DNA from 3 places in the Paenibacillus sp. NPDC056722 genome. Region 3 is predicted to be linked to each of the others. Evidence: predicted binding sites of a transcription regulator. Region 3 holds the regulator's gene; each other region holds the start of a gene.
The links. Region 3 encodes LexA, which represses DNA repair genes until DNA is damaged. Its sites were predicted from a motif close to CGAACATATGTTCG; they were not measured.
Positions count from the first base shown of each region.

Region 1: the regulator LexA is predicted to act here: its motif matches at 1,380-1,393, upstream of addB (helicase-exonuclease AddAB subunit AddB).
Region 2: the regulator LexA is predicted to act here: its motif matches at 1,145-1,158, upstream of ACFRAM_RS10120 (ImmA/IrrE family metallo-endopeptidase).

Region 1 is NZ_JBHTYV010000003.1:458,218-461,326, forward strand. Features, by position in the region: gene addB (helicase-exonuclease AddAB subunit AddB) at 1-1,293, opposite strand, end outside; gene ACFRAM_RS10705 (helix-turn-helix transcriptional regulator) at 1,635-2,705, opposite strand.
Region 2 is NZ_JBHTYV010000003.1:327,069-330,177, reverse strand. Features, by position in the region: gene ACFRAM_RS10130 (hypothetical protein) at 1-167, opposite strand, end outside; gene ACFRAM_RS10125 (hypothetical protein) at 330-503, opposite strand; gene ACFRAM_RS10120 (ImmA/IrrE family metallo-endopeptidase) at 614-1,126, opposite strand; gene ACFRAM_RS10115 (YjfB family protein) at 1,299-1,475, opposite strand; gene ACFRAM_RS10110 (hypothetical protein) at 1,670-1,822, shown strand; gene ACFRAM_RS10105 (hypothetical protein) at 1,870-2,004, opposite strand; gene ACFRAM_RS10100 (YolD-like family protein) at 2,178-2,513, shown strand; gene ACFRAM_RS10095 (DNA-entry nuclease) at 2,550-2,984, opposite strand.
Region 3 is NZ_JBHTYV010000001.1:274,002-277,110, reverse strand. Features, by position in the region: gene ACFRAM_RS01345 (sporulation protein YjcZ) at 396-497, shown strand; gene ACFRAM_RS01340 (L,D-transpeptidase) at 577-915, opposite strand; gene lexA (transcriptional repressor LexA) at 1,078-1,704, opposite strand; gene ACFRAM_RS01330 (LysM peptidoglycan-binding domain-containing protein) at 2,033-2,446, shown strand; gene ACFRAM_RS01325 (DUF896 domain-containing protein) at 2,557-2,730, shown strand; gene ACFRAM_RS01320 (DUF502 domain-containing protein) at 2,812-3,109, shown strand, end outside.

The DNA of each region.
Region 1 (3,109 bases), on a different contig from region 3:
CTCCAGATTGTCCATGTCTTCGTTAGTCAGGCTTCCGTCGTCCGGAAGAAGCAGTCCGGTCTTCACACAGCGAAACACATCTTCATAGCGCCAACGACGCCTCACCACATCTAGTGCGGAGCGAACAAATTCCACCAGCGGGTGGTGCAGCTCATTCACCTTCTGATCGAGGAAGAAAGGGATCTTGTAATCGTTGAACAGCGGGGACACGAGCGATTCATAATCGCTGATGTTTCGCATGAATACCGCCATTTCACCGTATTTGGCACCCTCATCCCGTGCCAGTCTGAGCATTTCGCGCAAGGCCCCCTCCACTTCAGCCCTGTGCGAGACAGCAGCACCAATGGTAATGGACTGTACGGCATCCTGATGGCCTTTCCAGCCCAAGCGGCGGTCATACCCCTGCTCCAGATGGCCGAGCACAGGGCTATCTTTGAAGCGGGGCAACACAGGAGGCGACAGTGGCTCGTCCCAAACCTCAAGCCCAAGTTCCTCAGCCATACCGCGGAGCTTGATATACGTTACTGCAGCCGGATGGAACAAGTCGAGCTCATGCAGCCCCCCGCCGGATGGATAGGACTTGTCCAGCGTAAGCGATATTGTCATGCTGGAGGCGTGCAACATCAGTTCCCGCAGCACCTTGAATTCCTGAGGGGTAAAACCATGAAAGCCGTCCACCCAAATTTCAGCACCACGGACATAGGATGACAAAGGAATCTGCTCGGCCAGTTCAACCAACCGGTCCTCTTCGTCCATATAGAGCTGTGACATCTCCTGCTCCAGATCGCTAAATACGATATATAAATCCTCCAGTTTGCCTGCCAATATGGGGCTGTTACCGATAGATTCACGCATACTGGACAATTGCTCATTCAGATCATTAGAACCGATACAGTAGCGCTTCAATTCGGTATGCAGCTGACTCAACCGTTCCACAAAGCCCGGACGGTCCGAGGAGGGTCCAAACAGTTTCAGTTCTTCCTTGCGGCGGCTGATGATTTTATAAATAAGCATCTTCTTGCCTTCTTCACTAATCGGAAGACTTGCGCTGCCTCCCGTTTCCTGCCTTACCCGATAGGCCAGCCGCGAAAAGCTCAGGGTCTGGGCGCGGATGCTGCCCTTGGCACCACCCGCAGTGAGCAGGCCCCGTTCGGCCCCGAAGGACCCCTGCTCTGGGACAAGCACAATGATTGGCGCACCAAGCGGCTCCTGCGCTAACTGAGAGGATATCGACTCCCGTATTTTAGTTGTCTTACCGCTGCCCGAGCGTCCGGTTAAAAAGGTTATCGACATAAATAAAGACTCCTCCCATGGCAAAACAAAAGTGTAACTCACAGTCACTTACTCGTCCCAACATTATACCATATACCCCTCCATTCGGAACATACGTTTGGATGATCTTCAAATGTTTTACAAGTGTTCTGTGCAGCACATCGCAGCCAGCTTTCTATGTAAAACGCGCAAAAGCCCGCCGCATCTGGTAGATACGGCGAGCTCTTGTAACAACAAACAAATTATAACCCACACCGCGTGCGGCTCCCGGCGCGCGGTGCGGGGCCCAAGGTGGTGGTCAAACCTCTATGCGGAAGCCGCTGGATTCCTGACGGCTCTACTCCTTATGGGATTATTATGAATCAAAAAGGGAGTAATCCGGGCAAATCCTCATTTTGGTCATCGCCAACTGGCCACCCCGTCCTGTTCGGACCTGCACCTCGGGAACGAATGGCATATTCTCCGGGCCGAACCCCGAATTTTTTGCGGAATGCGGCTGCAAAGTGGCTGGCATTTCCGTATCCTACCCGGTACGCGGCTTCTGTCACGGTCAGGCTGCCTTGCTCCAGCAAATGACGAGCCTGCTGCATCCGCTGTTCAATCACATACGCATGCACAGTATAGCCGAACATCTCCTTAAATCCTTTTTTGAGCTTGAATTCATTGAGACAAATGCTCCGGGCCAGTGCTGCCAGTGTCGGCGGCTCGGTATAATCCCGCTGCAAAATCTCCCTTGCCTGCTGCAAGCTGGCCATATCGTCTTTGGAGAGGCGGACAGTTTGCGGAATCCGCTCCGCTTCGTACAGCGATTCATTGAGGTAGACGGCGAACAGTTCCAGCATTTTCGCTTCCAAATAGAGTTCCTTAACACCACCGCTATAGGGGCATTCCCAAATTTGCGACAGAACAAGCCGGATGGCAGGCGTAATCTTATTTTTGTTGAAAAACACAGCCTCATTTCCGGTAAAACGGAGCCGTTCATCCTCGGTCAGCCCGCTCGTCATCCGCTTGAACTGCTCCGGGCTCATATCCATGCTGAGAAAACGATAATTAGCATCCCGCACATACTGGCAATTCTCTGCCCTCACTCCGCCATACAGCAGAGCGCTCTGCCCTGTATCAATGCCAAAGTTATCTCCCTTCAGCGAAGTGCCCCATTCAATTCCGTGCCCAAGACAGAACACCAGCTCTGTCCGCGGGGAGTTGAACTCTCCGTTAGCCTGTATGTCTCTGTTAAAAGTAAGGCTGAAGTTAGTCATCTGAATATTACCGCGGGTGAGCAGGCTGCGGCAGGCCCCAGCTCCAATCTCTTCCGGGGGCTTAATCTCGAAATGACCTCCATCAAGGCGGTAAGTATGACTGAACCCTTCGCAGGCAAGTGTCTTTTTAGCATCTATTCTTTCATGTTCGTATATATTCGCATTATGTTCCATCCCTTAGCCCCACTTCCTCTTGCTTTGGGTTCATTATATACGTAAATGAGAACTATTATCAATTATATAAAACGAACTTAAGATTCTCACTTAAGCCTCGGTCTTCACTACGGTGATTCGAATAACGGGAATGACTCCTGTTATTTTCATTAAAACGGCTCCTTTTCTACAAATAACTGGAAAAAATCCTGTTAATCACCTCATTACTAGCTAATTGCGGGATAAACGAGCTTTTTAACGGGAGAAATTCCCTTTATTTATGACAAATACGGTAAAAAGAAATTTTTAACGGTATATTTTCCTGTTATTAAAGTTCCTCTTAAGCTCGAACGCGGGTTACACAAGATACACCAAGTTACGCCCTTGTATACGAAGGATTTCACCCACCCAGGACGTTAGATTTT
Region 2 (3,109 bases), on a different contig from region 3:
TCCGTAATCGGAACCCAGAGTGATTCTTCCTCCGTCTGTATCTTGATCATTCGGTAGGTCAAGGCTTCGGCTGTTCCCTTTAGATTCCCGCCATTCAATAAAACGAGGTTGATACGTTCGTTCTTTGCCACTGCAGCTTGCAAGTTCTGACGTACTCCTTTATTCATTAAATTGCCCCCATAAATTAGTCTGTGTCAATTATACCCATATTATGATTGGTATAACAACCGTTAGCAGGAGGCGTTTCATACACATACAGGTCTTATGGATCTTAGGGCCACACGAATCATACATGCTCCGCCGGTTGATCAACCTAGCGGAGCGTATGATTATAGAACTAAATCATCTTCCTTGGGTTCTTGCAGCAGGATGGAGAAGGTCTGAGTCTCGTGGTCCACTTCAATCGTTTCGATTCCGACAAAATCAGGCATTTCGGGGTGTACTGCATCAACATTGTATTCGGGATGGGTCAATAATAAGGCAATGACTTTAGTGGCTTCCATAAGCTCCCTCCAATGAGATCATTCCACCATGTAACGCGGGTGGGCGGTTAATAGCTTGGCGATTGTGTTATCGCTATTATCCCCGCGAGCCGGACTGAATATCATTGGAATTAATTTGCTGGGGACATTACCGCAAGCAGTTGACCTTGAAATATGCGTCTTTGTATCTGATCAATCCGCTGGACAGCCAATTCGTTCGGGACTTGAAACATAGCTGACAGGTAACGAATCGCCTCTCCACGCTGCTCCGGCAATGGCATGCGCGAGATCATAGAATAGGGCATGGAGGCATACAGAATGAAGCGGTCGGATTCATCCTCCTGATCTTGAGTGAAGATTTCGGGCATCAGCGTACGCTTCCCGGAATGGCGCAGCAGGTGGCAGAGGGCGTGAAGAAATTCCAGGCGCTGCATGCTTGATGGCAGACGATTATCAATGAACATGCTGTACATCCCGGCAGATGCCTCCACCGCCTTGCTTCTCACATCGAGATAATGGACCCAGATATTCAAGCGTTCTGAAATATACTCGATGGAGATTTGGGAAGGCTGCTTTATTTGGAGTCTGTTGTATAGATCCTCGGTCCATTTCTCCAAAACAGTCATTTGATAATATGATTTCACTTCATCCACCTCATTATAGGATCGTATGTTCGTATTTAAAAGTAAAAGAAAAGCCCGGAGGGCTTGTGAAATACAGAGAGGCGGAGAAAGCAGGTGTCTGCTTTCCGCCTGGTGTCTTTTGAAATACTTTTAAAAAGAGAACTAATGTTCTTGTTAGATTAGCATAAAACAATCAGACGCGAATATCAAGTGTTTTTCCTAAGCTCGGATGAACGCTTTGTTCAAGCATCTGCACCAGATTCTGGCTCTGAGTTTCTGCCTGGTCCTTAGCAATGCTTAATACCTGTATACCCACAGCCTGGGCCAGGGATGCCTGGCTCATTGAAGTAGATAATGCTGCAATATCCATGTCGCACCTCCCTCTATAAGCTATATCGACAAGGATATTCTTTTTTATAAGCAGGCAGGGTACACAAAAATAGCTCAGTCAAGGCCTTGATATAATTGTCACGCATTTCTTTACCTGTTGGCCCATACCTCAAGGCGGAATTTCACATATTCTGAGCTGTATTCAATATTCATCATTCTAAGGAGGAAATTTAAATGGGTGCAGGATATGGTTGCGGTTGTGGAAATGTTAGTCCGGTAAATGAAGCTCCGGTTGTCGCTCCGTGTGTAAGTCCTTTTACTTCTACAGGTGCTATTCTGGTTCTCTTCATTCTGTTGGTTATCATCACTAAAGCCTGTTTGTTCTAGGATAGCTTTATCGTACTGTCCCCCCCCTGGCCTTAGCCGGGCGGGGGTTATTTCTTTTTTCTGCGCGCAGGCCCAATTTGGCGTTTGATTCTTCCGGTATTCTGATCCACTTCGACAATGTACAATTCTTTGATCGTTCCCGATAAGGTAAACCATTCCTGCAAGGCCTCGGTTTCAGACATGGGTCCGTATAGTCTTCTTCCGCGATAACAAATATAGAACACCTGGCTCTCCGTTTATGGATAAAATTCCATTCTATTTTAAACTGAAATAGAGGATTTTAAACATTGCATCAAGAACATTTGTTCGCATATAATAAAATCAATCGTTAAATTTCGGCAGGGGGACAGACATCATGACCATCAATATTGGGGATTTCGGCATAGCAGCAAGTCAGGAACTTTGGATGAAGGGCTTACTGGAGCGACTAGAGGTGGAGTGCAGAGATATGGAGTACCGCGGTAAGCCTGAATTAACGGTGGCGCAAGGCAAGGCGATTATGGAAGATATTTTTCATTCGTTTCAGAACGGGTGCAGGATTTCCATGCATACTTGGGACCCGTTTGGCACTGAAAAATTAAGTGGCATTGTGCGGATTATGAACGTCAAACCGCTGCAAATTAAGTTAGAGTTGAACAATGGCACATTCAGGTGGGTGTGGATGGCGAATATTGTGGACACCTTTACATAATAAGACCCCGGAGGCTATCCGGGGCCGGTTCTGTCATTATTGGAACATGAACTCCACGCGAACACCGTCCGCATATCCTTCTAGCTGATTGCCAACCCAACTTCCGGCACCGCGGTTGTCACTTGGCGATATGTATTCAATATCTGCGCCTTCTCCGCCTTCCTTGCACATCGCCATTGGCCATTCGTCGCGGTCATAGCCCTTCTTGGTAGGGACGCCCTTTAGAGAGAGGCGGCGGTTGTTCTCTGCTTGCTCACGATCGATTGTGCATATGGCAGACTCGCCCTTTGCAATGGCATCCTGGATATGCTTAGCTGTCTCCGGATAACGATCCGAGGGAAAGACCAGCTGGACAATTTCAGAATCGGATGGGGATGATGGCGTGAACTGTCCGTCCTCTTCATACCAGTAAGAACCCAGAGCTAGCAGCGCAACAATGATGAGACTGCCGATTAATTTACGTAACTTCACTTCTGCTCCTCCTTTTTCTGCGCTTCAATCAGTATAGCGTATTTCCAATTATAGCGCCTGGATTTGTATATCGCTGATAAAATCGAGCAGAGAAACAGCAGATTCTAAAGACAGGCTCTCTGTCC
Region 3 (3,109 bases):
AGAAATAAATAAGATCTACCTTTGTGTGGACCTTTTACATTTCCCTCAAATGTAAGCTTTCACCTCTAATACAGGAGTACATTTTCTTTTCCAATTTGCCCATACTTCGTAGGGTATTGTTACATATTCTGTTCTGTAGTCATTAATCTGAAGGAGGAATTCACATGGGTGCAGAACATTGTGGACCGGTAGTAAGTCCTTGGACATCTACAGGAACGATTTTGGTGCTTTACATTCTGCTTGTGATCATTTTGAGTATTTGCTGGATTTAATGAAGAGAAAACTGAACTAATCTGACAATAAGTTAGCCGGGAAGAAAAATCATCTTATCTCAAGGGCGGATCTTTTGTTACTGCAAAATTTGGTGTCTTCATAAAAAAAAGGAGGAATTACTCATGGGTCAATATGCTGGAGGATACGGTTTGGGCACATCTACTGCTGCAATCTTGGTTCTTTTCATCTTGTTGGTTATCATCACTAAATCTTTCTGGCTTTAATTTGATTGCGTCTCCATGTTCAAGCCGTCAGACATTGTCTGACGGCTTTTTGCATTTCGAATCTTCTGACACTGGGAGCTTAACGCCGTATAGTCACCTGAGTCCCAATTGGAACCAGCGCAGCAAGTGTCAGCACATCTTGATTAAACATACGAATACACCCATGTGAGACCTGATGTCCGATGGAAGAAGGATCGTTCGTCCCGTGAATGCCATAATGCGGCTTGGAAAGTCCCATCCAGAATACCCCGAATGGGCCCCCGGGATTGGGCTGTTTGTTAATGATCGTATAATCTCCCTCTGGTGTTGTGGTCAGCATGGTTCCGATTCCAACAGGGAAACCTCTGACTACAGAATCGTTGTCCAGCAAATAAAGCATCCGTTGTGTCAAATCGACGATAATTCGGTAATTGGGCATAGGATCAGCACTCCTTTGATATCAGGATATGTGCGGAGTAGGGGTGCCGTTAATGCGAAGTGTTGTTGAAAATAAAAAGGTTATCACAGTGAGAGAGTATGAATAAACAAAAGACTGCTCCGCGTAACGGAACAGTCTTCTAAATAGAGAATTATTGATGAGTTAGTGGACATCCCGGAACAATCCGATGACCTTGCCCAGAATGCTTACCCGATTCAGGCGCAGTGGCTCATAGGACGGATTCTCTGGCTGGAGACGAATATGATCGCGTTCCTTATAAAAGGTCTTGACGGTAGCTTCATCGTCTTCAGTCATAGCGACAACAATATCACCGTTATCTGCGGTTTGCTGCTGGCGCACAATGACATAATCGCCGTTCATAATACCAGCATCGATCATACTGTCACCAAGAACAGAGAGCATGAACACTTTGTTGTCACCAACGTAATGCGTTGGGAGCGGGAAATAGTCCTCGATGTTCTCCGTTGCGGTGATAGGCACCCCGGCGGTAACCTTACCTACAACAGGAACACGAGTAATCGTCTGGGCAAATTGATGGACATTCTCCGAGTCTTCCTGGCCAAGCAGTTCAATGGCACGCGGCTTTGTCGGATCCCTGCGGATCAGGCCTTTCTTCTCAAGACGGTCCAGATGACCGTGCACCGTGGAACTGGAGGCGAGGCCTACAGCTTCCCCGATTTCCCGTACGGAAGGAGGATAACCCTTGCTGCGGACTTCGTTACGTATAAATTCCAGGATCGCCAGCTGGCGACTCGAAATCTTTGACATCAGAATCAACCCCATATAGTAATGTTTGGGAAAATTATAACATAGAACTGTCGTTCGCACAAACATAAGTTCTAACGTTATCAATAGTTTAAGAGAAGCGAACAAGGATGAGAACAGTAGGGAGAATGGTATATTCAATAATTGACTAGTACGTTGAGGGAATGAGCAAGATCGGCAAGGGAAATAAGCACATCAGGATCATTTTTTGCATCCAAAAAGGCAATTTAAAAAGAGGGGAACAATTGTTCGAAAATAGTATTGATCAAAACACATGTTCGTGTTATATTGTTTTTGAAAGTAAGAACAAGTGTTTGGAGGATGATGAATCATGTTAAAGTACAGTACATACCATAGCATCTATGACGAGGGTACAGAAGTTGACTCTGCAGGACAAACTTTAGGTTCCGGAATAATAAATAGAATTCAAGAAATCCCCAAGGTGCTGTCGAAAGGATTAAGTCCGTTGTTTAGAACATTTAACTTCTATAAGATAGCTCTTTTTTTGCTGCTGATTGTTGCAGGATTTACTGTAGTAGGTAATGTGTTTGCTGGTCCCGTCAATCTTGCGAAGCAAGAGAAGAAGATTGTTGTTGCACCTGGAGACACACTCTGGAGCATTGCTCTCAAGAATAAACCGGCCAAGATGAAGACAGCCGTATATATAGAAGGAATTAAACGATCGAGCCAATTGACCGACAGTCATATTCGAGCAGGAGATATTATAACAGTGCCGTTATTTTAAGAACTTCATGATCATAGATAGGAACATCAGAGAGCTTGCAGGGGGTAAACCTTGACAAGCTCTTTTTCTCATGGCAAAGTTAGAATGAATTTATTAGGGAGGCGAAATCTTTGGATATAGATGTATTGGTTGCACGAATTAATGAACTGGCACGCAAGCAGAAGAGCGAAGGCCTGAATGAAGAGGAAACGGCTGAACGCGCTAAGCTCCGTGAAATTTACCTGGGTAACATCCGCCGTAATTTTCGGTCCCAACTGGATACCATTGAATTCGTAGATAAATAAGCGCTGAACAAGGAGCAGAGGCTTCGTATGAACCCTCTGTTTCTTTTCATAGATATTTCAGGATGACTAGGGGGAAATGACATGGCCCGTTCTTGGGAAAGAATGGTTCAACGCAATTCACAGCAACTCAATAAGCAAAGAAAGAAACAGGGGAAGGATGCTATTCATTCCGCGAACTCCACTACAAAGACCAGCGATGTATTCAAGGGTCGCAATATCGTATTGCCCGTTGCTCTCGTTGCGCTAGGTGTGCTGTATTGGATCATCGGCACTCTGGATCAAAGTGGAGGTAGCGTCTTCATGCACTGGCTAGGCGTTGGGTTGTACTTGCTGCTGGCAGTTATGCTGTATTTCCGTCGTCCTTTCCTGAAGGTAGAGC